Regions from separate parts of the Pseudonocardia sp. HH130630-07 genome, predicted to be linked through region 3. Evidence: riboswitches for the same ligand, from Rfam matches in the RefSeq annotation. Region 3 holds a riboswitch; each other region holds the start of a gene.
The links. Region 3 has a riboswitch for cobalamin ahead of AFB00_RS22485 (hypothetical protein). Riboswitches for the same ligand answer to the same signal wherever they lie in the genome.

Region 1 (9,291 bases), 1.9 Mb from region 3:
GGCCGGGGTCATTGGACCGGCGGCCCGGGCGCGGAGCCGGGCCACGGTCGTCCCGAGCGGCTCGTGCAGCACGACCGGGACGAACCGGGCCCCGCAGTCCCCGGCGAGACCGGCGAGGGAGTCGAGGAACTCCGCCCGTGCCAGGAACTGCGGGACGACGACGTCCACACCGTCGGTCAGCGCCACCCTGGCGGCGGCGAGCACCATTCGCCGGGTCAGCAGCCCCGCCCGCTGCGGCGCGTCGTACCAGCCGCCGACGAGCCCGCGCAGGACGTCGGGATCGAGGTTCACCGCGGGCGGGAAGCGCTGCACATGGTGCTCGGCGAGCGTGGACTTGCCGGTCCCCGGCAGGCCGTTGAGCTGGATCAGCGTCGGCACACCGGTCAGTGCAGCACGTCCCGCGCCCCGTCAGTCCCAGTCCAGCGAACCGCCCGTGCGGTACTCGGTCACCCGCGTCTCGAAGAAGTTCTTCTCCTTGCGCAGGTCCATGGCCTCGCTCATCCACGGGAACGGGTTCTCCGGCTCGCCGAACAGCGGGGCCAGCCCGATCTGCTCGGCCCGGCGGTCGGTGATGAACCGCAGGTACTGCTCGCACGACTCGGCGGTCAGGCCCAGCATGCCGCGCGGCATGGTGTCCCGGGCGTAGGCGACCTCCAGCTCGCACGCCTCGTGCAGCATCTGCCGGATCTCGGCGACGAACTCCGCGGTCCACAGGTGCGGGTTCTCGATCTTGATCTGGTTGATGCAGTCGATGCCGAAGTTCAGGTGGATCGACTCGTCGCGCAGGATGTACTGGTACTGCTCGGCGACGCCGACCATCTTGTTCCGCCGGCCCAGCGCCAGGATCTGGGCGAACCCGGTGTAGAACCACATCCCCTCGAACACCACGTAGAACGCGACCAGGTCGCGCAGGAACGCCTGGTCGGCCTCCGTGGTGCCGGTGACGAAGTCCGGGTCGGACAGCGCCCGGGTGTAGCGCAGTGCCCAGGTGTCCTTGTCGGTGATCGACGGGACCTGGCGGTAGGCGTTGAACAGCTCGCCCTCGTCCAGGCCGAGCGACTCGCAGACGTACTGGAAGGTGTGCGTGTGCACGGCCTCCTCGAACGACTGCCGCAGCAGGTACTGCCGGCACTCCGGGTTCGTCAGGTGCCGGTACACGGCGAGCACGATGTTGTTCGCGACCAGCGACTCCGCCGTGGCGAAGAAGCCGAGGTTGCGGACCAGCATCAGCCGCTCGTCGTCGGTCAGGCCGCCCGGGGTGCGCCACAGCGCGATGTCGGCCTGCATGGCGACCTCGGTCGGCATCCAGTGGTTGGCGCAGCCGGCGAGGTACTTCTCCCAGGCCCAGGTGTACTTCAGCGGGAGGAGCTGGTTGACGTCGGCGCGCGCGTTGATCATGCGCTTGTCGTCGGCGTCGATCGGAGCGGCACCGCGCTCGATCTCGCCGAGGCCGGTGGTGTCGGTGCTCTCGGTGGTCTCGGTGGTCGTCACTGGCAGGCCTCGCAGTCGGGGTCGTCGATCGAGCAGGCGTTCGCCGGGTTCAGGTCGAGCTCCGTGCCGTCGACGGCGGTGGAGCCGGTTCCGCGGCCGGGATCCGCGTTCTCCGGGGTGGTGGCGGGGACCGTCGCGCCCGCCGGGACGACCGCGGCCGGGGACCCCGCTGCGGGACCGGTGACGGACGGTGCGACCGCCGCCGATCCGGCGGTGGCCGCGGCCGAGGGGCCGGGGGAGCCGCTGGGCACCCCGGTGAGCTGGCCGTCGGTGCCCTTGAGGGTGGACTTCTCCACCGACGTCGCCGCGCGGGTCCGCAGGTAGTAGGTGGTCTTCAGGCCGCTGCGCCAGGCCAGCCGGTACAGCTCGTCGAGCTTGCGGCCGCTCGGGCCCGCCAGGTAGAGGTTCAGCGACTGGGCCTGGTCGAGCCACTTCTGCCGGCGCGAGGCCGCCGCGACGAGCCAGCGCGGCTCGATCTCGAACGCGGTCGCGTACAGCTCCTTCAGGTCGTCGGGGACCCGGTCGATCTCGGCGAGCGAGCCGTCGAAGTACTTCAGGTCCGACACCATCACCTCGTCCCACAGCCCGCGTTCCTTGAGGTCACGGACCAGGTGCGGGTTGACGACGGTGAAGTCGCCGGACATGTTCGACTTCACGTAGAGGTTCAGGTGGATCGGCTCGATCGACTGGGCGACCCCGCAGATGTTGGAGATCGTCGCCGTCGGTGCGATGGCCAGCACGTTGGAGTTGCGCATGCCCTGGCGCCGCACCGTCTCGCGCAGCGCGTCCCAGTCCAGCGTGGTGGACCGGTCGATCTCCAGCTCACCGGCCTCGCGGGCCTGCGCGAGCAGGGCCAGCGAGTCGATCGGCAGGATGCCGCGGCTCCACAGCGAGCCGTCGTAGCTGGCGTAGCGGCCGCGCTCGGCGGCCAGGTCCGACGACGCCGCGATCGCGTGGTAGCTCAGCAGCTCGGCGCTGCGGTCGGCGAACTCGACGGCCGCCTCGCTCGCCGGGGCGATGCGCTGGACGAACAGCGCGTCGGAGAAGCCCATCATGCCCAGCCCGACCGGGCGGTGGCGCAGGTTGGACCGCCGGGCCTCGGGGATCGTGTAGAAGTTGATGTCCACGACGTTGTCCAGCATCCGGACCGCCGTGCTCACCGTGCGGCGCAGCTTCGCGGCGTCGAGGCCGTCCGGGGTGACGTGCGCGGCGAGGTTGACCGAGCCGAGGTTGCAGACCGCGACCTCGCCCCGGCCGTCGCCGCCGGCCCGGGTGTTCAGGGTGATCTCGGTGCACAGGTTCGACGAGTGCACGACGCCCGCGTGCTGCTGCGGGCTGCGCAGGTTGCACGGGTCCTTGAAGGTGATCCACGGGTGCCCGGTCTCGAACAGCATCGTCAGCATCCGGCGCCACAGGTCGACCGCCCGGACCGTGCGGTGCACCCGCAGCTCGCCGCGCCCGGCGGCCGCCTCGTAGGCCCGGTACCGCTGGGCGAACTCGTTGCCGTAGAGGTCGTGCAGGTCGGGGACCTCGTCCGGGGAGAACAGCGTCCAGTCGGCGTCGGCCTGCACCCGGCGCAGGAACTCGTCGGGCACCCAGTTCGCCGTGTTCATGTCGTGGGTGCGCCGGCGGTCGTCACCGGTGTTCTTGCGCAGGTCGAGGAACTCCTCGATGTCGACGTGCCAGGTCTCCAGGTAGGCGCACGCCGCGCCCTTGCGCTTGCCGCCCTGGTTCACCGCGACCGCGGTGTCCCCGGCGATCTTGAGGAACGGCACGACGCCCTGGGAGACCCCGTTGGTGCCGCGGATGTGCGCGCCGAGACCGCGGACCGGCGTCCAGTCGTTGCCGAGCCCACCGGAGTACTTCGCCAGCAGCGCGTTGTTGCGGTACCCGCCGAAGATCGAGTCGAGGTCGTCGTCGACGGTGGTGAGGAAGCACGACGACAGCTGCGGCCGGGTGGTGCCGGAGTTGAACAGCGTCGGCGTCGAGGCCATGAAGTCGAAGCTCGACAGCAGCTCGTAGAACTCGATCGCCCGGGCCTCGCGGTCCACCTCGCGGACCGCCAGCCCCATCGCGACCCGCAGGAAGAACGCCTGCGGCAGCTCGAACCGGGTGCCGCGCTCGTGCAGGAAGTACCGGTCGTAGAGCGTCTGCAGCCCGAGGAAGCCGATCTGCAGGTCGCGCTCCGGGCGCAGCGCCGCGGTGACCCGGTCCAGGTCGAAGGTCGCCAGCTCGGGATCGACCAGCCCGATCGCGATCGCGTGCGTCAGGTAGTCCCTGGTGTAGGCGGCGTAGCCGTCGGCCATGCCGGCCGCGTCGGGGGTCCGCCGGGTGCCGGACAGGTGCGAGACGGCCTCGGTGCGCAGCCGGTCCATCAGCAGCCGGGACGCGACGAGCGAGTAGTCCGGCTCCCGCTCGACGAGCGTGCGCGCGGCCATGACCAGCGCCTGGGACAGCTCGTCGGCGGTGATGCCGTCGTAGACGGTGCGGTCCAGCTCGGCGAGCACCGGCCCGGCCGCGACGTCACCGTCGATCCCCTGCAGGGCCTCGGCCAGCACGGTCTCGACCCGGAGCCGGTCCAGCGGGGCCCGGGTGCCGTCCGGCTGGGTGACGTGCACGACCGGGCCGTCGCCGGCAGCGGCTTCCCCACCGCTGCCGGACCGGGCCCTGGCCTGCTGCTCGCGGTAGAGCACATAGGACCGGGCGACCTTGTGGTGCCCGCCGCGCATCAGCGCCAGCTCGACCTGGTCCTGGATCTGCTCGACGTGCACGGCCGGCACCGGGTGCCGCGCCAGCGCCGCGACGACCTGGGAGGTCAGCTCGCCGACCAGGTGGTGCAGTCGCGACGACGTCGCCCCGGAGTCACCCTCGACGGCGAGGAACGCCTTGGTCGCGGCCACCGAGATCTTCGAGGCGTCGAACGCGGTCTCGCCGCCGTCGCGCCGGATCACCCGCAGGGCGGCCGGATCGGCGGTGCCGGCGGAGCCGCCGGGGGAGACGGGGGGAGCGGTGGATGCGGTCACGGGTCTCCTCGCGGGTCGCGGTCGTCGAGGGCCGCCGGGAACGGCGGAGACGGCCGCACCGGGACACACGTCCGTGAGGTGCGCACCCTCAGCGCCCTCCCACGAGGCCCTGGAGCTGCGTGCACCGTCGGCGCACGCGCCGGTGGCAGGTCTTCGGACTCGCGGGCCCGGACACTCGCGTGCCCACCTACTGGCCGTCGCTTCCCGGGATCGCTCCCAGTGCTCATGACGGCGGTCGTTCCCACTCACCGCTGCGGGGCAGTCCCGGTTTCCCACCGGGTTCCCTCTTGCCTCACCGGCCCGTGCGGGCCGGTGAACCACCAACGACGCGGACACTACATCTTGGGCCAGGGTACGTGCTCGCCCCCTAGGTGTGCCGAATGTGGGGGTGTTCGTCACACGCGGTGAGACCTGCTGGTGGGGGCATCGGGTGCCGTCCCCCTCCTCACTCGAACGAGGGCGCGGTGCGGTTCAACCCTGTGAACTCCGGAGGCGATAGCTCTGGTTCCGGCTGTGCACAGGGCGGGTCGGCTCGATGCGTCCGCGGTCGATGAGCGTCCGCAGGCGGCGGGCGACGGTGCGCTGCGGTAGCCCGAGCTGTCCGGTCAGCGCGCGGGTGGTGGTGTTCCCGGCCTGGATCGCCTGCACGATCGCATCCAGTTCCGCCTCGATTCCACCGCTGCTGTCGTGCGCCGGGACGACCTGTGGCTGCAGCGCCAACTGTTCCGTGCCCTCGTCGACGAGGTGGTAGCTCGCATAGCGACGACCACCGTGTCTCGTGGCGAGGCCGCGGTGGACGAGATCGGTGAGCGCACGCCCGGCGGCCGGCCTGTCGATCCCCCAGGCTCGGAGCATCGAGTTGGTCACGCGCCCGGCGGTGCGCATCATCGCCAGGGCGAGACGCTGGGTGTCGTCCAGTCCGGTCTGGCCGAGCGAACCGATCCACGTGATCGTCTCCGGGGCCAGCAGGGCGTGCCGGGGCACCGTGACCGTCACCCGTCCCGGGTGTACATCGAAGTCCGGCGGGCTCATCCCGGTGCGGCGCAGCTCGGCCAGGACGCTGAGCAGGCCGGAGCCACGGTTCTCGCACAGGGTCTCGCCGCGTGAGCCGGGGATCTCGACGTCGGCGAGCAATGCGGCGAGCGTCCGATTCCTCGACGTCGACGGATGCTCCTCGGAACCGAGATCGGCGACGGTGATCGGACCGTAGAGCCCGCCTGGGCCGGTCACGACGAGACGGTCGGGATACAGCTCGACCTGGATCTGGCTGCCCTGCGCAGCAGGGCTGTAGTCACGGTGCATGAGCGCGTTGACGACCAGCTCCCGGACGACGGCGATCGGATAGTCGTAGCGGTCCTCACGGCCGAAGCCGGTGACGATCGCGCCGGTACGCATGTTGCGGATCATGGCCGACACGAGGTCGGTGACGATCGTCGGGAACGGGCCGGTGATCGTCGCGTTGTCGAGGAAGCGCCGACCATCCGGTGCCACCTCTCCCATCCGTCGTCCGGGAAGCACGACGAACGAGACGAACAGCTGGGGGAAGAACTGCTGCGGGTACTCGCCCAGGCACAGCAGGCCGGCGATCGTCGGCCGGAGCTCACCGTGCGCGTCGGGGGCCAGGACACCGAGCCGGACCAGGAGACGTTCCCGGTCGACGGTCCGGAACGCCGGTGATCGTCGCTGTATCCGTGCCAGCAGTGCCCTGACGAGCTCGTCGTCGAGGTCCGTGCTCGTCGCGCCCTCGACCGTGTCCCGGTCGTGGACGGGTTGACCGCGGTTGGACAGCAGCTGGGTGACCTCGTAGTGCGAGAGCCGACGGTCGCCGTCACCGCCACGGATGAACGACCCGCCGTATTCGCCGCGGGCGGTGACGAAACACGGCTTCTCGACGGGGTCCAGTTCGGGTACGTCCAACCGGACGACGAGCGCGCCCTCGACCTCCTCGACCTCGATCGGGGCACGGCACGGTGGCTCGATCCGGTCGGCACACGCCGCGGCGAGCGCGTCCCGGATCGCGGACACGTCGAGGTCCGCCGTAGGGGCGAATCCCGCCCGCTCGTCGATCCCCAGCAGGAGTGTTCCTCCGACGCCGTTCGCGAAGGCGCTGATCGTCTCGGTCACGGAGGACGGCAGCCCGCCACTCGCGGCCTTGACCTCGACATCGGACGGTTCCACGCCGAGTTTCCGCAACCGCTCCAGGAGTGCCGGTGTGTCCATGAGCCGCCTTCGGACCTCGTCCCCGTCGAACTGTGCCACAGTACTTCGCCAGTGGCAGAGTAGTGGCACAGTTATTCGCCGGTCCGCGATCCCCTCAGCCGAGCGGGAAGTGGCAGGCCGCGCCCCGCGGACCGGCCCCGACGGCGTCGACCGGCACCGGGACGTCGTCGGCGCAGCGCTCCCTGGCGTGCACGCACCGCGGGTGGAACGGGCACCCCGACGGCGGCTGCAGCGGGCTCGGCGGCTCCCCCGGCAACCGGGTCCCGCGGGCCGAGCCCGAGCCCGGCACCGCGGCGAGCAGGGCGGCGGTGTACGGGTGCGCCGGGGTGTCGTGGACGGCGTCGCGCGGGCCGGTCTCCACCAGCCGTCCCAGGTACATCACCGCGATCCGGTCACTGACGTGGGAGACCACGCCGAGGTCGTGCGAGACGAACACGCAGGCCACCCCCAGGTCCCGCTGCAGCTCACCGAGCAGGTTGATCACCTGGGCCTGGACCGACACGTCGAGCGCGGACACCGGCTCGTCGCACACCAGCACCGACGCGCCGGTCGCCAGCGCACGGGCCAGCACCACCCGCTGGCGCTGGCCGCCGGACAGCTCGTGCGGGCGGCGCCCGGTCAGCGTGGTGGCCAGCCCGACCCGGTCGAACAGCTCGCGGACCCGGGCCGGGCGTTGGGCCCGCGGCGGCGGTTCCGGGCGCAGGTCCAGCGCCTCGCGGACCGCGTCCTCCGCGGTGCGGCGCGGGTCGAGGGCGTCGAACGGGTCCTGCGCGACGAGCTGGACCTCGCGCCGCACGGCCCGCAGCGCCCGCCCGCGCAGGCCGTCGAGCCGCCTGCCGTGCACCGCCACCGTGCCCGAGGACGGCCGGAGCAGCCCGGCCAGCATCGTCGCCAGCGTCGACTTGCCCGATCCGGACTCCCCGACGATGCCCAGGGTCTCCCCGGCCGCGAGATCGAGGTCGACGCCGTCGACGGCCAGCAGCGGCGTCCGGCGCAGCCCGCCGGTGTCCACGTCGAACCGGCGGACGAGGCCACGTGCCTGCAGGACCACGGTCACGAGGTACCCCCGATGAAGTCGGCGAGCGTGGGCAGCGGACCGCCGCGGTGCTCCGGGCGCGGCACCGCGGCCAGCAGGGCGCGGGTGTAGGGGTGCTCCGGCGAGTCGAGCACCCGCTCCGCCGGGCCGCGCTCGACCACCCGGCCCTGGTAGAGCACGACGACGTCGTCGGCCCGGTCGGCGACCACCCCGATGTCGTGGGTGATCAGCAGCAACCCGCCGGTGCCCTCGGTGCCCAGCTCGCCGAGCAGGTCGAGGATCTGCGCGGCGACCGTGGTGTCCAGCGCCGTCGTCGGCTCGTCGGCGACCAGCAGCCGGGGCCGCGCGGCCAGCGCCACCGCGATCACCGCCCGTTGCCGCATCCCGCCGGACAGCTCCAGCGGATGGCTGCGGGCCCGGCGCACCGGGTCCGGCATCCCGGCCCGGGCCAGCAGCTCGATCGCGCGCTCGCGCACCTCGTGCCGGCGCAGGCCCGGATCGTGCCGCCGGACGACGTCGCCCACCTGCCGCCCGACCGTCAGCACCGGGTTCAGCGCGGACAGCGCGTTCTGGAAGACCATGCCGATCTCGCGCCCGCGGACCCGGTTCCAGCGGGGCGGGTACCAGCGCAGCCCGGCCTCGGAGTTCAGCAGGACCCGGCCGTTCAGCTCGATCCGCCCGGTGACCGACGCGTCGGCCGGGAGCAGCCCGGCCAGCGCCCGCGCGGTCAGGGTCTTGCCCGAGCCGCTCTGCCCGATCAGCGCGGTCACCCGGCCGGAGTGCACGGTGAGCCCGACGCCGTCGACCACCGGGGGCTGCCCGGGGAACGCGATGCGCAGGTCGCCGACGTGCGCGGCCCCGGTCGTCGACGGCGGTTCGGGGGCGGCCTGGCCCCAGCCCGCGTTCACGACCGGCTCCGCGGGTCCAGGCGGGTGCGCAGGGCGTCGCCGAGCAGGACGAAGGCCAGCACCGTGACGGTCAGCGCGGCCGCCGGGAAGACCAGCAGGTGCGGGTGGCTGCGGAAGGCGGTCTGCGCGGTGGCGAGCTGCACCCCCCAGGAGATCGACGGCGCCTGCAGCCCCACCCCCAGGAAGGTGAGCGCGGACTCCGACGTGATCACCGCGGCCATCGTCAGGCCGGCCACGGCGAGCACCGGCCCGGCCGCGTTCGGCAGCACGTGGCGCAGCAGCACCCGGGGCCCGGCGGCCCCGATGCCCTCCGCGGCCCGCACGTACCCGCTCCCGACGACGCCGAGCGCCGAGGCCCGCATCACCCGGGTCAGGTGCGGCCAGGTGAACAGCACCAGCACCGCGGCCAGCACCGGCACCGTCCGGACCGGGACGACGGTCAGCACCACGATCAGGCCCACCAGCTGCGGGAAGCCGAGGAAGACGTCGATCAGCCGCCCGATCGCGGAGTCGACCCAGCCGCCGTACCAGGCGGCGAGCGTCCCGAGCACCGCGGCGACCAGCAGGCAGCCCAGGGTGACCAGCACGCCGACCGAGACCGAGGCCCGCGTCC
Region 2 (9,291 bases), 1.9 Mb from region 3:
GTCGAGCGCTACCTGGCGGCCCCGCTGGTCGCGGCCGGGCTGCTGGGGCTGGTCCCGGCCCTGCTGCTGCGGTCCCGGGGCCGGGGCGGGCGGGTGCGGCACGGCGTCGTCGCGATCGGCCGGACGGCGATGAGCTGCTACGTCGGGCAGAACGTCGTCGCGGCGGTGCTGTTCCACGCGTGGGGCCTCGGGCTGGCCGGGACCCTCGCGACCGTCGCCGCCCCGGCGCGGACCGCCGTCGTCGTCCTGGTCTGGGTGGCCGTCGTCGCGGGGTCGGGGATCATCGCGTCGGCGTGGCTGCGGCACCACGACCGCGGTCCGCTGGAGGCGCTGACCCGGCGTCTGCTCGGTCGAGATCGATCACCAGCCAGCCCCCGTGCCACTCGGTCACCGTGACCTGCGCCGGGGCTCCCACCGGTGGGAGGAGGGTGCGCAGGGTGGCGGGGGTGAAGGTGCGCAGGTGGCCCCAGGCCGGGTTGGGGGTGTCCTCGAACGGGACCGCGACCACGACGCGGCGGCGGGCCAGGCGCAGCATCTCGGTGAGCACCCGGGCGCCGTCGGCCTCGTCCAGGTGCTCGACGAGGTGCACGGCGAACACGGTGTCCGCGCTGCGGTCGGGCAACGGGACGGAACGGGCGTCGGCGACCCGGGTCGTGAGCCCGACGCCGAGGGGACGGGCGACCCGGGTGAGCAGGTCGACCGTGCCGGGGGTCAGGTCGGTCGCGGTCACCCGGTGGCCGTCCCGGGCCAGCTGCAGGGCCAGGAACCCGAAGCAGCAGCCCAGCTCCAGCACGTCCGGCCCGACGGCGAGCGACCGCGCCATCGCGTGCACGGGGGCGGTCTCGGCGTTCGTCCCGCCCGGCACCGGGGTCCCGGCGAGCGCGTCCAGGGTGTTGCGGTAGAAGGCGAGCCAGGCCTCGTCCGGATCGTCCGCGGTGCCCAGGACGCAGGCCACGAACGCCTCCTCGAAGCGGTCCGGCGCGAGCAGCCCCGGTGCGACGAGCGTGCGGTCCAGCCAGCCGGCGAGATCGTTGCTGATCCGGTCGGTCCCGATCATCGGATGTCCCCCAACGGTCAGCGCCCGATCAGCTCGCCGGCCATCTCGTTCGTCGTCGTCTCCAGCCCGGACAGGTCCCGCACGACCCGGACCCGGTCGCAGTACTCGGCGTAGGCCGGCAGGTCGCAGCGGCCCAGCCCCCAGGAGTAGCGGGGCTCGGGCGTCAGCCAGATCGTCTCCCTGGCCCGGCGGGTGATCTCGGTGAACGCCTCGATGTTCGGGTCGTTGCCGTTGCCCCGGCCGTCGCCGAGCACCAGCACCGTGGTCCGCCGGGTGACCGCCGAGCCGTGCTCGTCCAGGAACTGCCCGAACGCCAGCCCGTAGTGCGAGTTCGCGTCGACGTCGAGCTGGTCGCCGCCGAAGATCAGGCCGAGCGCGTGCTCCACGGGATGGTCGGCGAACAGGTCGGTCACCTCGACCAGATCGGCCACGAACGCGAACGAGCGGACCTGCCCGAACAGGTCCTGCAGGCCGTGCACCAGGTGCAGGGTGAACCGGGCGGTGGCCCGCACCGACAGCGACACGTCGGCGAGCACCACCAGGCGCGGCTTGTCCTCCTGGCGCGCCACGGTCACCGGGGTGAACGGGACGCCGTCGTAGCGCATGTTCTTCCGCATCGTGCGGCCCGAGTCGATCCGCCCGCGCGGGGACACCCGGCGCCGGTGGGTCAGCGCACCGTGCAGCGACTTCGCCAGCCGGCGCAGCGAGTCCTCCAGCTGCATCCGCTCGGTCTCCGAGGCCCGGTCGACCTCGGCGACGCGCTCGGCGTCGTCGTGGCCCTCGACGATCCGGTTCTCGATCGCGAGCAGCTTCTCCAGGTGCGCCTTGAGCAGCTCGGGGAGGTTGTCGAGCACGCCGGTGAGCCGCCGGCGCAGGGCGGCCGCGTCGTCCTCGGTACCGGCCGCCTCCAGGGCGTCCTCCTCGGAGTTCAGCCAGCCCAGCAACGCGTCCTGCTGGGCCACCGACAGGTCCGCGTCGACCCGGGTGTCCTGCTGCTGGGAGATGTCGCCCGGCACGCCGCCGCCGTGGAAGCGATCGGTCTCGATCTGGACCCGCTGCCCCTCGGTGACGTCGCCCGCCTGCTCCTTCGAGAGCACGATCTCGTCCGTCATCGACGCCATGTCGATCTTGTTGGCCTCCTGGTGCAGGTTGTACTGCTCGGCCAGGTCCTCGGGGTCGAAGAAGTCGCGGATGTCGGCCGGGGTGCCGTGGTCGTGCCCCTCCTGCGGGGTCTCCGACGGCTCGGCGGACAGCGTGAACTCCTCCAGCGGGGTGTCGTCGGTCATGTCCCCGTGGCCGTGCCCGTGGCCGTGACCGGTCTCCGCCTCCCCGACCCGGACCAGGGAGAAGAACAGGTCGAAGACCTCGTCGAAGGTGGCCTCGTCCCGCCGGTCCTTGACCAGCGCGACGCGCAGCGCCTCCTTGAGCACGGACCGGTCGGCGAGCACGCCCGGCTGCGCGGCGCAGGCCATCGCGTCCAGCGCCTCGGACACCGAGATGCGTACCGCCCGGATCCGCAGCAGCCGTACGAAGCGGTGGATGCTGGCTTCCACGTCGGCGCCGCTCAGACCGGACGCCGGCGGGAGCCGCCGAACGAGCGGCTGCCCTGGCCGGGACTCACGTTCCGGGGCCGGGTGCTGCTGCCGGCGGTGACGCCGCCGTAGATCGGGTGCCGGCCCGGTTCGTCCTTGGCGGCCCGCTTGGCCCGGCCGTCGACGTCCCCGTCGTCGACCCCGTCCCCGGAGCCGGCCGCGGCCGGCCGGGCGGGTGCCGGGGCGGGCTCGTCGTGCTCGTGGTCCTCGTCGTGGCCGTGCCCGTGCCCGTGCCCATGTCCGTGCCCGTGGCCGTGCTCCTCGACCACCGCGTTCGGATCGACGAGCGACCCGATGGCGTCCAGCGCCTTGCGGACGTCCTTGTCGTACTTGACGACGACCGAGACGGTGTCGGAGAGCACCTGGGCGTTCAGCTCGTCCACGCCGAGCACGGCCAGCGTGCGGGCCCAGTCGATCGTCTCCGAGATCGAGGGGGCCTTGCGCAGCTCCAGCTCGCGCAGCCCGCGCACGACGCCGACCAGCTCCTCGGCGAGCTGGTCGGACAATCCGGTCTTCTTCGAGCGCACGATCTCCAGCTCGCGCCGGGCCGAGGGGTAGTCGAGGAACAGGTGCAGGCAGCGGCGCTTCAGCGCCGCGGCGAGGTCACGGGTGTTGTTCGAGGTCAGCAGCACGTACGGGCGGTGCCTGGCGGTGAACGTGCCGACCTCGGGGACCGAGATCTGGTACTCGCCCAGCGTCTCCAGCAGCACCGCCTCCAGCGCCTCGTCGGCCCGGTCGACCTCGTCGATCAGCAGCACGCACGGCTGCTCGGAGCGGATCGCCTCCAGCAGCGGGCGTGGGGCGAGGAAGCGCTCGGAGAAGAACACGCTCTCCTGCGACCCGACGCGGTCGACCGCGGACGCGAGGTCCGGTGCGTCCGCGACGACCTGCCCGATCTTCTCGCGCAGGATCTGGGTGTACATGAGCTGCTTGCCGTAGTCCCACTCGTAGAGGGCCTTGGTCTCGTCCTGGCCCTCGTAGCACTGCAGCCGCAGCAGCCGGCGTCCGGTGGCGAGCGCGAGCATCTTGGCCAGCTCGGTCTTGCCGACGCCCGCCGGTCCCTCCAGCAGCAGCGGCTTGTCGAGGCGGGTCAGCAGGAAGACGGTGGTCGCCAGCCGGGTGTCGGCGATGTAGCCCTGCTCGCGCAGCGTCTCGACGACCTGGTCGACGGACTCGAACGGTGCCGTGTTCTCGGCGGTCTCGGACACGCGGACTCTCCTTCGCTGGCCGCACCGGCCGACGGTGCAGCGGGCCACGCACCCGGCGGGCCCACCCGCTGGTGAGTATCACCTTCGACGGATGGGCCCGCTGGTGCGAGATTCGACGGACTGGCCGGACGGTCAGGTGAGCAGGTCGTCCAGGTCACCGTTGATGGAGTGCTCGACGACCGGGCGGACCGTCTCGAAGGTGCACTCCTTGGGGTTGCCCGGGGTGCAGGCGTCACCCAGCACGTGATGGGTGATCCGGTCGACGTCGGCCGCGTCCCCGACGATCGTCGCGTTGTCCTCGTAGAACTTCGTCGGGCCCTGGCCGAGCCGGTTCTTCGAGTAGGTGTCCTGCTTGACGTCGGCGAACCGCTCCGGGATGCCCACGTCGCGCAGCAGCCGGATGGACGCGGCCAGCGCGGCGTCGGCGGCGGCCGGCTTGGTCATGCCGCGGGTGTCGATGCCCATCGCCTCGGCGATGTCGGCGAACCGCTCGTAGACGACCGGCATGTTGAACGCCCACACCCGCGGCAGCGCGATCGCGTTGTTCAGGCCGTGGTGGGTGTCGTAGAACGCCGACACCGCGTGGCTGATCGAGTGGATGATCCCGAGGCCGCCGGAGTTGAACGCCTGGGCCGCGATGTACTGCGCGTACATCATGCCCTCGCGGCCGGAGAGCTCCTGGCCGTTCCAGACCGCCTTGCGCAGGTTCTGCGAGGTCAGCTTGATCGCGTGCAGCGCATTGCCCAGCGACGGCTGGAAGTCCAGCCGCGAGACGTAGGGCTCGGAGGCGTGCGCGAGCACGTCGAACCCGCACTGCGCGGTGTAGTCGATCGGGCAGTCGTAGTAGAGGACCGGGTCGTCGATCGCGAGGGTGGTGACCGACGCGTCGTCGAACGCGACGTACTTGTGCGGGTTGTCCGGGTCGGTCGTGGTGTCGGTGATGACGTAGGCCCACGAGGTCTCCGAGCCGGTGCCCGCCGTGGTGGAGACCGCGATGTGCGGCGGGTTGGCCGGGTTCTCGGACTTGTTGAAGCCCTCGAACTCGTTGACGTTGCGGCCGTCGTGCGCGACCGAGACGCGGGCGCCCTTGCAGGCGTCGTGCGAGGAGCCGCCGCCGATGGAGACGAACGAGTCGCACTTGTTCTGCTGGTACAACGCGACGGCGTCCATCGAGTTGTAGTCCTTGGGGTTGGACTCGACCTTGTCGTAGAGCACGACCTCGAGCCCGTGGTACTTCATCGACTCGACGATCTTGTGCACGATGTCCGTGCCGCGCAGACCCGAGGTCATGACCAGCGTCTTCTTGAAGCCCAGCTTCAGCGCTTCCGGCCCGATCATCTCGTGCGAGCCGGGCCCCATGAGAGCCCGCGGGAACGGGTGGAACTCCTTGATCGGGAACGGCTTGAGCAGTTCGTCTACCTGCATGTCGGCCCTTTCGCCAGGCGGTCGGATCGATTGCCTGCGAACGCTAGGACGCCTGTGGCGCCGGGCACAGAGGTGACCGCTGTTACCCCTCGGGAGGCGGGGCAGGACCCCCCTCCGATCGGAGGGGGAAGGGTCAGGTCGGACGACGACTGCTGCCAATCTATGGCAACACTCGTCCGGCGGCAACAGTGCGCGCCCTGGCCGGTGCCCCGGCGCTGAACTAGGGTCGGTGCCGCCGACGGTTCGTGGCGGCCTCCCCCGGGAGGCCGGCACGAGGCAAGAGGGAACCCGGTGGGAATCCGGGACTGCCCCGCAGCGGTGAGTGGGAACGACCGCCGTCATGAGCACTGGGAGCGATCCCGGGAAGCGACGGCCAGTAGGTGGGCACGCGAGTGTCCGGGCCCGCGAGTCCGAAGACCTGCCGCCGGTGCGTGCGCCGACCGGCGCACGCGGATCCGTGGTCCCGAGGGAGGACCGAGCGGACGACCGGGTTCTCCCGTGCCCGCCGGTGCGACGCCGCACCCGGTGGCGCAGGTGTGCCCGGCGCGTGCCGTCGCCCTCCCCGGTGCCCGTGGGTCCGCCCCCACTGCGCTCGCGAGGAGAGAGGGCCGTGCCGAACACGTCCGAATCGGGCACTGCAAGCACCGTTCTGGGATACCCCCGGATCGGACCGGACCGGGAGCTCAAGCGGGCGACCGAGTCCTTCTGGGCCGGGCGCGGTGACGCGTCCGCACTGCACGAGGTCGCCGCGGGTCTGCGCCGCGACACCTGGACCGGCCTGCGTGACGCCGGCCTCGGCCAGGTCCCGGGGAACACGTTCTCGTTCTACGACCAGGTGCTCGACACCGCGCTCGCGGTGAACGCGGTCCCGGAGCGCTTCGCCGGCGTCACCGACCCGCTGGAGCGCCTGTTCGCGATGGCCAGGGGCCGCGCCGGCGCCCCGGCCTGCGAGATGACCAAGTGGTTCGACACCAACTACCACTACCTGGTGCCGGAGGTCGGGCCGGGGACCAGGCTCGCCCCGGGCAGCCGCAAGGCGCTGGAGGAGTTCCGGGAGGCGCTGCGCTACGACGTCCTGACCCGGCCGGTGCTCGTCGGGCCGGTGACCTTCCTGCTGCTCGCGAAGCCGGCCGAGGGCGCTCCGGCGGACTTCCGGCCGCTGGACCTGCTCGGGCCGCTGGTCGAGGTCTACCGGGACCTGCTCGCCGAGCTGGCCGAGGCCGGCGCGGAGTGGGTGCAGCTCGACGAGCCGGCCTTCGCCGCCGATCGCAGCAGCGACGAGATCGCGGCGCTGCGCAAGGCCTACGACCGGCTCGCGTCGGCGCCGCGGCGGCCGAAGCTGCTGGTCGCGTCCTACTTCGGCGAGCTGGGGGCGGCGCTGCCGGCGCTGGCGTCGACCGCCGTCGAGGGACTGGCGCTGGACCTCGTCGCGGGTGCCGCGGACCTCGACGGCATCGACTCGGTCGAGGGGCTGGGCCGCAAGCGGGTGCTGGCGGGCGTGGTCGACGGGCGCAACGTCTGGCGGACCGATCTCGACGCCGCGCTGGCGAAGGCGACCCGGCTGAGCGGGGTCGCGGGCCGGGTCGAGATCTCGACGTCGTGTTCGCTGCTGCACGTGCCCTACGACCTGGCGGCGGAGACCTCGCTGCCCGCCGACGTCGTCGACATGCTGGCGTTCGCCGAGCAGAAGGTCGCCGAGGTCGTGCTGCTCGGCCGGGCCCTGCACGAGGGGCGCACGGCCGTCGCCACCGCGTTCGACGCGGCGGCGGCGACCAGGGAACGGGTCGCGCTGGCGTCGCGGCGCGACGAGCAGGTCCGCGAGCGGCTCGCCGCCCTGGGTGCCGACCACTACCGGCGTGCCGCGGGCGACGTCCGGGCCACGATCCAGCGCGAGGCGCTCGACCTGCCCGAGGTCCCGACGACGACGATCGGCTCCTTCCCGCAGACCGGCCAGATCCGCCGGGACCGGGCCGCCCACCGGTCCGGCGGCATCACCGACGACGAGTACGCCGCCCGGATGCGCGCGGAGATCGAGCGCGTGGTCCGGCTGCAGGAACGGATCGGCCTCGACGTGCTGGTGCACGGCGAGCCGGAGCGCAACGACATGGTCCAGTACTTCGCCGAGAACCTGGACGGCTTCGCGACCACCGAGCTCGGCTGGGTGCAGTCCTACGGTTCACGCTGCGTGCGGCCGCCGATCCTGCACTCCGACGTGTCCCGGCCCCGGCCGATCACGCTGGGCTGGGCGACGTACGCGCAGTCGCTGTCGGACCGGTACGTCAAGGGCATGCTGACCGGGCCGGTCACCATCCTGGCCTGGTCGTTCGTCCGCGACGACCAGCCGCTGGGCGACACCGCGCGGCAGGTCGGCCTGGCCCTGCGCGACGAGGTCGGCGACCTCGAGGCCGCCGGGATCCGGATCATCCAGGTGGACGAGCCGGCGCTGCGCGAGTTGCTGCCGCTGCACGAGCGGGACCGGCCGGCGTACCTGGACTGGGCGGTGGACTCGTTCCGGACCGCCGTCGGCGGGGTGGCCGACGCCACCCAGATCCACACCCACCTCTGCTACTCCGAGTTCGGTGAGGTCGTGGGCGCGATCGACGGGCTGGACGCCGACGTCACCACGGTCGAGGCGGCCCGTTCCCGGATGGAGGTGCTCGGCGACCTCGGCCCGGGCGTCCCGCGCGGGCTGGGTCCGGGCGTCTACGACGTCCACTCGCCGGAGGTCCCGGACGCCGACGAGCTGACCGACCAGCTCACCGCGGCGCTGCGGCACATCGGCTCCGAGCGGCTGTGGGCGAACCCGGACTGCGGGCTGAAGACCCGCGGGGAGCCGGAGACCGTCGCCGCGCTGACGAACCTCGTCGAGGCGGCCCGCCGGGTCCGCTCCGGCGAGGCACGAACCACCGGCTGAGGCCGGTGCGCTCCCGCGACGCCGGGTCCTTCCGGCCGTCGGGTCCGGCGTCGTGGGGGTATGCCGAGGTCGGACGGGTGCGCCGCCCGCCCGCGACGTTCCGCGGAACGCGGTTCAGCCCGAACCGTACGTTCGGCGGAACGCGGTACAGCTCGGGTCGGCGCGTTCCGCGGAACGCCGCGCGGTCCGGATCGGCGCGTTCCGCGGAACGTGGTGCAGGCTGAACCGGGGTCCGCGGAACGTGCTGCGGGCGCCGTGGCGCGTTCCGCGGAACGCAGTACGGCCGCGTCGGTGCGTTCCGCGGAACGCGGTGGGCGGCGGCCGTGCGGGTGCTGCGGACCGGCGCCCGTCGGTGGGGCGGCGCCGCCCGGTGTCCGCCGGAGCCCGTGCCTGCACGGTCCGCGGTGTGTGCCGGAGGCCCTGTCCGTGCGTTCCGCGGAACGCGGACCTGCCGGCGCGGGGTGTGCCCGGCGCCGGTCGGCAGCGGTTCCGTGGCAGGGGTGCGGCCGCCGCGGGTGCCCGCATCGTCCTCGCCGGGATCTGTGCCTGTGGGGCTCGCGGGGGGCTGCCGCTCGCCGACGTGCATCTCGGCGCCTGCCCCCGGGTCACGGAGCGGCGTCGTTGCTCACCTCGGGTTGTCTGAAGAGACGTTCAGATGTACCAGTTTGTCGTGATCGTTCGACGACGTGGCCGGCTCACGCTCGCCGCACTGACGACCGCGGTGCTGCTCCTCGCCGGGTGCGGCGGTGCTGCGCCCGCACCGGGCGGCGAGCTGACGGTGGCCCTGCAGTTCCCGCCCCGCGCCGACTACGCCTTCGACGCCGACGACGGGGCCCGGCTGCAGTCGCTCGGCGTCGCCGAGACCCTGACCACGGTGGACGACGGGGCGCGGCCGGCCCCGCTGCTCGCGACGTCCTGGGAGCAGCAGGGCGACGCGTGGCGGTTCACGCTCCGGCAGGGTGTCGTGTTCCACGACGGGACGCCGCTGACCCCGGAGGCCGTCGTCACCGCGCTGCGCTACGTCGCGGGGGTCGAGGCCCCGCCGCGGGCGGTCCGGGGCACCGGCTTCGCGATCGCCGTCGACGGGCCGGACGC
Region 3 (9,291 bases):
ACCAGGCGCTGCGCGACGCCGAGGACCACCTCGATCCCGACGACGATCCGCCCCCCGAGGACCCGGGCCCGGACGAGCCCGGCCCCGGCGAGCCGGGCCCCGAGGACCAGGGGCCGGACGATGCGGGCCCCGACGGACCCGGTCCCGGCCCCGCGGACGGCGCCCCCGGCTCCGCGCCACCCGTTCCGGAGGATCGCCCGGGCGGCCCGGACGGCGGCGCCGGTTCCGCCGACACCGGCGGGCAGGACGCGCCCGCCGACCGTCCGGACGGTCCGCAGGCCGGTGGCGACGGGGAGGGACGTGCCGTCGTGCTCGGCGACACGGCCCGCCTGCACCGGGCCATGGCGCGGAAGTTCACCGTCCCCGGCCTGGGCGCCGGGGCGCCGGGGCGGCGCTCCCGGGCCCGCACCGACGCCGGCCGTGTCGTCCGCGCGACCGGCTCCGGCCCGGCCCGTGCCGCGGACCTGCACCTGCCCGCGACGGTGCTCGCCGCCGCCCCGCACCAGGCCGCCCGCGGCCGCAGCGGCCCCGGCCTGCTCGTGCACCGCGACGACCTGCGCCGCGCGCAGCGGGAGGGCCGCGAGGGGAACCTCGTGCTGTTCGTCGTCGACGCGTCCGGGTCGATGGCCGCCCGCAAGCGGATGACGGCGGTGTCCGGCGCGGTCCTCGGCCTGCTGCGGGACGCCTACCAGCGCCGGGACAAGGTCGGGCTGGTCACGTTCCGAGCCGGGACCGCCGAGCTGGCGTTGCCCCCGACGTCGTCGGTGCCGGCCGCGCAGCAGCGCCTGGCGACGCTGCGGACCGGCGGCCGGACCCCGCTGGCCGGCGGCCTGCTGAAGGCCCGTGCCGTGCTCGCCGCGGAGCGCCGCCGGGACCCGCGCCGCCGCCCGCTGCTCGTCCTGCTGACCGACGGCCGGGCCACGGTGCCCGCCCGGCCCGGCGGCGACCCGGTCGCCGACGCGCGCCGCGCCGCCGGGCTGCTCGCCGCCGACGGGGTGCACTGCGTCGTCGTCGACTGCGAGAGCGGTCACGTCCGGCTCGGGCTGGCGACCCCGCTCGCCGCCGCGGCCGGCGGCGAGGTCGTCCGGCTCGACGAGCTGACCGCCGAGGGCGTGCGCGACATCGTCCGCAGCGCCCGTACGGCCCGCGCCGACCGGGCCGCCTGAGAGGAGGGGCACCGTGCCGCAGGGACAGGTCACCAGCACACCCGACGACGGGCTCACCACCCGCCAGCGCCGCAACCGCCCGCTGCTGGTGGTGCACACCGGCGTCATGAAGGGCAAGTCCACCGCCGCGTTCGGCACCGCACTGCGCGGCTGGAACCAGGGCTGGTCGATCGGGGTCTTCCAGTTCGTGAAGTCGGCGAAGTGGAAGGTCGGCGAGGAGGAGGCGTTCCGCGCGCTCGGCCGGGTGCACGAGGAGACCGGGCAGGGCGGTCCGGTCGAGTGGCACAAGATGGGCTCCGGCTGGTCCTGGTCGCGCCGTGCCGGCACCGAGACCGACCACGCCGCCGACGCCGCCGAGGGCTGGGCCGAGATCCGCCGCCGGATCGCCGGCGCCGCGCACGACCTCTACGTGCTCGACGAGTTCACCTACCCGCTGAAGTGGGGCTGGATCGACGTCGCCGAGGTCGTCGAGGTGCTCGCGGACCGGCCGGGGCACCAGCACGTGATCATCACCGGCCGGGACGCGCCGCCGGAGCTCGTCGACGCCGCGGACCTGGTGATGGAGACGACGAAGGTCAAGCACCCGATGGACGCCGGACAGAAGGGGCAGCGGGGGATCGAGTGGTGACCCGGGCGGTGGTGGTCGCCGCGCCGTCGTCGGGCAGCGGGAAGACCACCGTCGCCACCGGGATGATGGCGGCGCTGCACCGCCGCGGCACCCGGGTCGCGCCGTTCAAGATCGGCCCGGACTACATCGACCCCGGCTACCACACGCTCGCCGCCGGCCGGCCGGGGCGCAACCTCGACGTCGTGCTGCAGGGCGGCGCCCGGATCGCGCCGCTGGCCCGGCACGGGGCCCGCGGTACCGACATCGCCGTCGTCGAGGGCGTGATGGGTCTGTTCGACGGCCGGATCGCCGACGGCGCCGGCTCCACCGCCCAGGTCGCGGCCGAGCTGGGTGCCCCGGTCGTGCTGGTGGTGGACGTGCGCGGGCAGTCCCGCTCGCTCGCCGCCCTGCTGCACGGGTTCCGCTCGTTCGACCCGTCGGTGCAGGTCGCGGGCGTGATCCTGAACCGGGTCGGCTCCGACCGGCACACCGAGGTGTGCCGCGCCGCGGCGGAGGAGGTCGGGCTGCCGGTGCTGGGAGCGGTCCCGCGACGGGCCGAGCTGGCCGTGCCGTCGCGGCACCTCGGCCTGGTCACCGCGGCCGAGCACGGGGCCGCCGCGACCGCCGCGGTGGACGCGATGGCCGGACTCGTAGCCGAGCACGTCGATCTCGACGCGGTGACGGCACTGGCCCGCCCGCTGCCGGACGGCCCCGTGTGGGACCCGGCGGCGGAGATCGCCGCCACGTACGAGCCGGCCGGGCACGGTGCCGCTGTGCACGGTGCTGACGGGCACCGTGCTGACGGGCCCGGCGCTCACGGGCCCGGTGCCGCCGGGCTCGCCGCCGACGGGCACTGTGCCGCCGGGCCTGCCGCCGGGCCGGTGTCCGCCGGGGGAGCGCGGCCGGTCGTCGCGCTCGCCGGGGGGCCGGCGTTCGGGTTCGGGTACGCCGAGCACGCCGAGCTGCTCACCGCGGCCGGGGCGGAGGTCGTCGCCGTCGATCCGCTGCGCGACCCGCACCTGCCGCAGCGGACCGCGGGGCTGGTCCTGCCCGGCGGGTTCCCCGAGGAGCACGTCGGCGACCTCGGCGCCAACGCCGTGCTCCGGGCGGAGGTGGCCCGGCTCGCGGCCTCCGGCGCGCCGGTGCACGCCGAGTGCGGCGGCCTGCTCTACCTGTGCCGCGACCTCGACGGGACGCCGATGTGCGGGGTCCTCGACGCCTCCGCCGCGATGACGCCGCGGCTGACACTGGGCTACCGCGACGCCGTTGCCGTGTCCGCGTCCACGCTGCTGCCCGCCGGGGCCCGGGCCGGGGCGCACGAGTTCCACCGCTGCGCGGTCACCCCGCGGGCCGGGGCGGCCCCGGCCTGGGGCTGGCGGGGCGATCCGCCGGAGGGGCACATCACGGGCGGCGTGCACGCCTCGTTCCTGCACACCCATCCGGCGGGGGTCCCCGGCGCGGTGGCCCGGTTCGTCGCGGCGTGCGCCGCCGGAGCGGAGAGGCGGTGATCACGATCGATGGAGCGCGACCGCCGTACGACGTCGGCTCCGCTCCGTCGATCGTGATCACGGGAGCGCCGGAGGGGCTCGTCCTCGGGATCGGGGCCCGGCCCGGGTGCCCGGCGGCCGCGGTCCGGGCGCTGCTCGACCGGGTGGCGGCCGAGCACGGGCTGGACCTGGCGCTCGCGCAGGTCGCGACGCTGGACCGGCGCTCGGCCGAGCCCGGCCTGCTGGCGGCCGTCGCGCCGCGGGTGCCGTACGGGTTCACCGTCGCCGAGCTCGCCGCGGTCGCGGTGCCGCACCCGAGCGGGCGGGTCGCGGCCGCCGTCGGGACGGCCGGGGTCGCCGAGGCCGCCGCCCTGCTCGCGGCGGGGCCCGGTGCGCGGCTCGTCGTGCCCAAGACGGCGGGGGCCGGGGTGACGGCCGCGGTCGCCCGCCGCGACGGCGTTCCCTGACCGTGTGGGATCGGACTCGCTGCGGCGGACACCCGCGGCGAGGTCGTTATCCTCGATCGTCGCCGCCGGGGCACCCCGCCTCCGGGCCGGAACCGGGCGCCGGCGCGGAACCCACGGCCGGGCGCGGACACCCGGGAGAGGAACGCCGTTGAGCGCGCAGCACGAGCAGTACCTGGTCGGACTCGACCTGTCCGGGCGGCGGGTCGTCGTCGTCGGCGGGGGACAGGTCGCCCAGCGGCGGACCGCCCGCCTGCTGGCCGCCGGCGCCCTGGTCGAGGTCGTGTCCCCGCAGGTCACCCCGGCCGTCGAGGGGATGGCGACGGCGCGCGAGATCGCCTGGACCGCCCGCGCCTACGCCGACGGCGACCTCGACGGCGCCTGGTACGCCATCGCGGCGACCGACGACCCGGCGGTGAACGCCGCCGTCGTCGCCGACGCCGAGCGCCGCCGGGTGTTCTGCGTCCGGGCCGACGACGGCGACCGCGGCACCGCCGTGACCCCGGCGACCGGCGTGCACGACGGGCTCACCGTGGGTGTGCTGGCCCGGGGCGCGCACCGCCGGTCGGCGGCCGTGCGCACGGCGCTGGTCGAGGCGTTGCAGTCCGGCGTGGTCGACGCCGACGCGGAGATCCTCCCGGCCGGCGTCGCGCTGGTCGGTGGCGGGCCCGGCGACCCGGAGCTGATCACGGTCCGCGGCCGGCGGCTGCTGTCCCGCGCCCACGTCGTCGTCGCCGACCGGCTCGGCCCGCGCGAGCTGATGGACGAGCTGTCGCCCGAGGTCGAGGTGATCGACGCCTCGAAGATCCCCTACGGCCGGGCCATGGCCCAGGAGAAGATCAACGAGCTGCTGGTGGAGCACGCCAGGGCCGGGCGGTTCGTCGTCCGGCTCAAGGGCGGGGACCCGTTCGTCTACGGGCGCGGGTTCGAGGAGGTCCAGGCGTGCGCGGCGGCCGGCGTGCCGGTGACCGTCGTACCCGGGGTGACCAGTGCGTTCGCCGCGCCAGCGGTCGCCGGGACGCCGGTCACCCACCGTGGGGTGGCGCACGAGATCGTCGTCGTCTCCGGGCACGTCGCGCCGGACGACCCGCGCAGCCTCACCGACTGGACCGCGCTCGGCCGGATGACCGGCACGATCGTGCTGATGATGGCCGTGGAGCGGATCGGCCGTTTCGCCGACGCGCTCGTGACCCACGGCCGGGCACCGGACACCCCGGTGCTGATCGTGCAGGACGGCACCACCCGGATCCAGCGGACCGTGCGCGCCACCCTGGAGACCGTCGAGAAGGTCGCGGCGGAGGCGGAGGTCAGCCCGCCGGCCATCGTCGTCGTCGGGCCGGTCGCGGGCCTCGAGGCACCGGTCGGGGGCGGAGTGACGCAGAACGGTCACGGTTGACCGTCCCCCGAGGCGCGTGATGGGCTCGCACCCGACGACGGTGCAGGAAGCCGGTGCGAGTCCGGCGCGGTCCCGCCACTGTCATCGGGGAGTGCGTCCCCACCCACGGTCACGGCCCCACCCGGGGCGGGAAGGCCGGGACGCGCGTCGATCCGGGAGCCAGGAGACTGGCCGTCGTCGCAGGAGATCCCACCGTGTGAGGGCGAGGACCCTCTCGAGGAGGACATGCGATGAGCGAGGACGTGCGCCCGGCCCTGGTCGTGCTCGGTACCGGTCCGGCCGGCGGTCCCGGCACCGACGGCCCGGTCGAGGCCCTGATCGCCGAGGCGGACACCGTCTTCACGTTCCCGTCCGGGCCCGAGTCGGTCGCCCTGTTCTACGCCGAGGCGTGGCGGGTCGAGCGGGTGACCCCGCGCGACGCCGTCGCCCGGGTCACGGCGTGGGCGGAGCAGGGCCCGGCGGGTGCCGCGGTGCTGCTGGTGGCCGGGGACCCCGGGGCCGACGTCGCCCTGGTCGCGGTGCTGGACGGCCTCGCCCGCTGCCACCCGGACCTCGACGTCCGGATCCCGGCGGGGACCCGGGTCGCCCCGCCGTACCGGAGCCCGCTGATCACCTGACGCCGCGGACCCGCGGATCAGGCGGGCGGACGCCAGCTGTGCACCGGGTCGGCGCGGACGAGCGACGGGTCCCCGGCCGGGAGCGTGCGGGTGCGCCCCGGCCCGGTCAGCGCGGTCTCGAACCGGACCGTGACCCGCCCGTGCCCGGCGCCCTGCACCCAGCCGTGGCCGTGCTCGGGGTGCCGGACGTCGTCCCCCGCGGCCCAGGGCCGGTCCGGGTCCGGTGCGCGGTCCGGACGCAGGGGCCGGCCGGTGGCCGGTGCATCCTCCGCCGGGGCGCCGGCCGGGGATTCCGCCACCACCGCCACCGCTCCCGGCGCGCTGGTCTCCTCCCCCGCGGAGGCGCCGGCCGGTGCGGGCCCGGCGGCGCGCTCGGTGACCGTCGTGCTGCCACCCGGTACCTCGTGCTCCGCGCCGCCGGGCGGTCCGTCCCGCTGCGCACCGGCCGGTGCCGCCCGCCAGCCCTGCGCGGACGGCACCGCGTCGAACAACGCCAGCGGCGGCTCGTCGCCGAAGCCGGACACCGACACCCCGAGCAGCCGGATCCCGCCCTCGCCGACGGCCCCGTCGGCCAGCCGGCGCGCGACCGCGGTCAGCGTGGACAGCTCGCGGCTCGGGAACGGGGTCGTCTCCGACCGGGTGTGGGTCGTGAAGTCGCCGGTCCGGGCCTTCACCGTCACCGTCCGGGCGGCCCGCCCGTCCGCGACCAGCCGCCGGTGCACCGCGACGCAGATCGCCTCGACGGCGTCGTGCACCGCGGTCATCGCCGTCAGGTCGGTGTCGAAGGTGGTCTCGGCGGAGATCTGCTTGGCGGCGCCGCGGGGAGCGACCGGCCGGTCGTCGATCCCGCGGGCCAGCCGGTGCAGCTCGGTCCCCATCGCGGACCCGAGGACCCCGGCCACCTCGCGGGAGTCCATCGCCGCGAGCTGGCCGACGGTCTCGATCCCGATCTTGCGCAGCGACTCGCCGGAGACCGGCCCGATGCCCCACAACGACCGCACCGGCAGCGGCCCGAGCACCGCGGACTGCTCGGCGTGCGCCACCACCCGCAGCCCGTCCGGCTTCGCCAGCTCCGAGGCGATCTTCGCGATCTGCTTGCCGGACCCGGCCCCGACCGACGCCGGGAGCCCGGTCCGCTCCCGCACGGCGGCCCGCAGCGCCGTGCCGAACTCCTCCACCCGCGCCGGCGGGGCACCGGCCAGTACCGGCGGCTCCAGGAACGCCTCGTCGACCGACACCGGTTCCAGCACCGGCGAGAACTCCCCGAGGACGCCCATGACCTCGTCGGAGATCGCCTTGTAGAGCGGGAACCGGGGCGGGAGCACCGTCGCGTGCGGGCACCGCCGCCGGGCCTGCCCCATCGGCATCGCCGACCGTGCCCCGAACACCCGTGCCTGGTAGCTGGCCCCGGCGACGACCCCGCGCGGCCCCGCCCCGCCGACCAGCACCGGACGCCGCGCCAGCGTCGGCCGGGTGAGCTGCTCGACGGCGGCGAAGAACGCATCCATGTCGAGGTGCAGCACCCAGCGGGCCGGGCGGTCGGACGTCATGCCCCCATGGTGCCCCGGACCACCGACAGGACCGCGTCGCCGTCCGCGACGACGATCGGGGGCGCCGCCGGACCGGCACCCGCGACGGCGCCGGGATGGTCGGGCCACGGCGTGGCGACGTCGGCGACCCACCACGGCCCGCCGGAGTCCGGCCAGTCGAGGATCCCGGCCGGGCCGTCCGGAGCGGTCAGCGTGATCGCGTCCATCGGGCTGGACAGGCCCTCCCCGGTGGCCTTGACCAGCGCCTCCTTGCGCGTCCAGGTGACGAGGAAACCGTTCGCCTCGACCGGCCCCGCCGCCCGTTCGACCGGCGACAGCGCGTGCCGGGCCAGGCCGGCGAGGTCACCCAGCGAGCGCTGCTGCTCGACGTCGATCCCGACCGGTCCCGGCCCGACCGCGACCCCGACCAGCGCGCCGGAGTGGGTCAGGGAGAACCCGGGTGCGTCCGGCCGCCCGGCGAGCCGGGGCTTGCCGTGCTGCTGCCCGCAGCGGCAGGTGCGGTCCAGCTCCAGCGCGGCGGGGTCGGCGTCGAGACCGGCGGCGAGGACCAGCCGGGTCAGGGCGTGCGCGGCGAGGTACCGGGCCCGGTCCTCGGCCCGGCGCAGGGCGGACATCCGCTCGCGCTCGTGGGCGTCGAGGAGGGCGACGAGATCGGGTCGGGACGCCGGCTCCACCGGAGCGGCCCACCACACGGTGACGGTCACGGCGTCCAGCCTCGCACGCCGGGCCGGTGGGCCGGTCGGTAGCACTTGTTTGTTATTCCGGAATTTCGTATCGTTGCCGCATGGTCGAGACCGCACCGCCCCCGACGTCCGTGCCCCGAGCCCGCCGCTCCGGGGCACTGGTGGTGCTCGGTGCGCTGGTCGTCGGGCTGCTCGTGGGGCTCGTCGCCGGCCCGCACGGGCCCCGGGCCACCGGGACCGGGGGTGACCCGGAGCTGGCCGCGGACCTCGAACGGGCCGTCGGCGATCCGCGCGGGTTCGGTGCGGTCACCGCGGCCCGGGTGCGGGACGGGAACGTCAGCGTCGCCACCCTCGGCGACGAGGGTCCCGTCCCCGGGCCGGACGCCGCCTACGAGCCCGGATCGATCGTCAAGGTGTTCACCGGGATGCTGCTGGCCGACGGCGTCGAACGGGGGGAGCTGGCCCTGAGAGAGTGTTTGAGAAGATCATGTTGAGGGTGTGACTACGTACTTCTGCTGGCGTCGGGCGGGTTCGCCACGGGCGATGCGGCGGGTGATGGTGTTGATCGCCGCCCAGCGGATCATGGCCTCGGACACTGCGGGGTGGCGTTCGTAGTCGCGGGCCAGGCGGCGGTGTGCGGTGACCCAGGCCAGGGTCCGCTCGACCACCCACCGCCGCGGGAGGACGGCGAATCCGCGCTGCTCAGGCGGTTTGCGCACGATCTCGACGCTGGTGTGCAGGATCGTGGTCGCCCAGTCCAGCAGGCGCCCGGCGAACCCGGCGTCGGCGTAGACGAACCGCACCCTCGTGCGCAGGTAGAGGTCGAGCAGGATCGACTTGGCGCCATCGCGGTCCTGCACCGACGCCGAGCACACCATCGTGGTCAGCAGCAGGCCGAGGGTGTCGGTCACGATGAACCGCTTCCGACCGTTGATCTTCTTCCCGGCGTCGTAGCCGCGGGTGTCCCGCCCGACCGTGTCAGCGCCCCTCACCGACTGCGAGTCGATGATCCCCGCGCTGGGTTCGGGGTCGCGGCCCTCATCAGCGCGTAGCTGACGGCGCACGATCGGGAGGATCTGCTCGGTGACCCTCTGCTGCTCCCACCGGTTGAAGTACCAGTACACCGTCTGCCACGGCGGGAAATCCACTGGTAGAGCCCGCCACGCGCACCCGGCGCGCACGACGTAGAGGATCGCATCCACCACATCACGGCGCGCGTGCTTCTCCGGCCGGCCTCCCGCCCCCGCCGCTGGCAGCAGCGGCTCGATCAACGCCCACTGCTCATCGCTGGTGTCCGAGGGGTACCGCCGCCTACGCCGAG

Region 1: linked by a shared signal. The riboswitch ahead of AFB00_RS13785 (ribonucleoside-diphosphate reductase subunit alpha) and the one ahead of AFB00_RS22485 (hypothetical protein) in region 3 are both predicted to bind cobalamin.
Region 2: linked by a shared signal. The riboswitch ahead of metE (5-methyltetrahydropteroyltriglutamate--homocysteine S-methyltransferase) and the one ahead of AFB00_RS22485 (hypothetical protein) in region 3 are both predicted to bind cobalamin.

What each region holds. Positions count from the first base shown of each region.
Region 1 covers NZ_CP013854.1:2,836,935-2,846,225, forward strand. Annotated here, with positions in the region: gene AFB00_RS13775 (ATP-binding protein) at 1-378, opposite strand, end outside; gene AFB00_RS13780 (ribonucleotide-diphosphate reductase subunit beta) at 409-1,491, opposite strand; gene AFB00_RS13785 (ribonucleoside-diphosphate reductase subunit alpha) at 1,488-4,514, opposite strand; cobalamin riboswitch at 4,642-4,854, opposite strand; gene AFB00_RS13790 (ATP-binding protein) at 4,986-6,803, opposite strand; gene AFB00_RS13795 (oligopeptide/dipeptide ABC transporter ATP-binding protein) at 6,829-7,785, opposite strand; gene AFB00_RS13800 (ABC transporter ATP-binding protein) at 7,788-8,678, opposite strand; gene AFB00_RS13805 (ABC transporter permease) at 8,675-9,291, opposite strand, start outside.
Region 2 covers NZ_CP013854.1:2,806,394-2,815,684, forward strand. Annotated here, with positions in the region: gene AFB00_RS13680 (DUF418 domain-containing protein) at 1-396, shown strand, start outside; gene mftM (mycofactocin oligosaccharide methyltransferase MftM) at 281-1,057, opposite strand; gene AFB00_RS13690 (VWA domain-containing protein) at 1,075-2,610, opposite strand; gene AFB00_RS13695 (AAA family ATPase) at 2,622-3,857, opposite strand; gene mdo (NDMA-dependent methanol dehydrogenase) at 3,990-5,282, opposite strand; cobalamin riboswitch at 5,564-5,702, shown strand; gene metE (5-methyltetrahydropteroyltriglutamate--homocysteine S-methyltransferase) at 5,893-8,196, shown strand; gene AFB00_RS13710 (ABC transporter substrate-binding protein) at 8,867-9,291, shown strand, end outside.
Region 3 covers NZ_CP013854.1:4,734,931-4,744,221, forward strand. Annotated here, with positions in the region: gene AFB00_RS22460 (putative cobaltochelatase) at 1-1,166, shown strand, start outside; gene cobO (cob(I)yrinic acid a,c-diamide adenosyltransferase) at 1,180-1,794, shown strand; gene AFB00_RS22470 (cobyrinate a,c-diamide synthase) at 1,791-3,281, shown strand; gene AFB00_RS22475 (cobalamin biosynthesis protein) at 3,278-3,727, shown strand; gene cobA (uroporphyrinogen-III C-methyltransferase) at 3,876-5,120, shown strand; cobalamin riboswitch at 5,142-5,310, shown strand; gene AFB00_RS22485 (hypothetical protein) at 5,351-5,737, shown strand; gene AFB00_RS22490 (DNA polymerase IV) at 5,755-7,287, opposite strand; gene AFB00_RS22495 (4'-phosphopantetheinyl transferase family protein) at 7,284-7,991, opposite strand; gene AFB00_RS22500 (hypothetical protein) at 8,072-8,464, shown strand; gene AFB00_RS22505 (IS5 family transposase) at 8,456-9,291, opposite strand, start outside.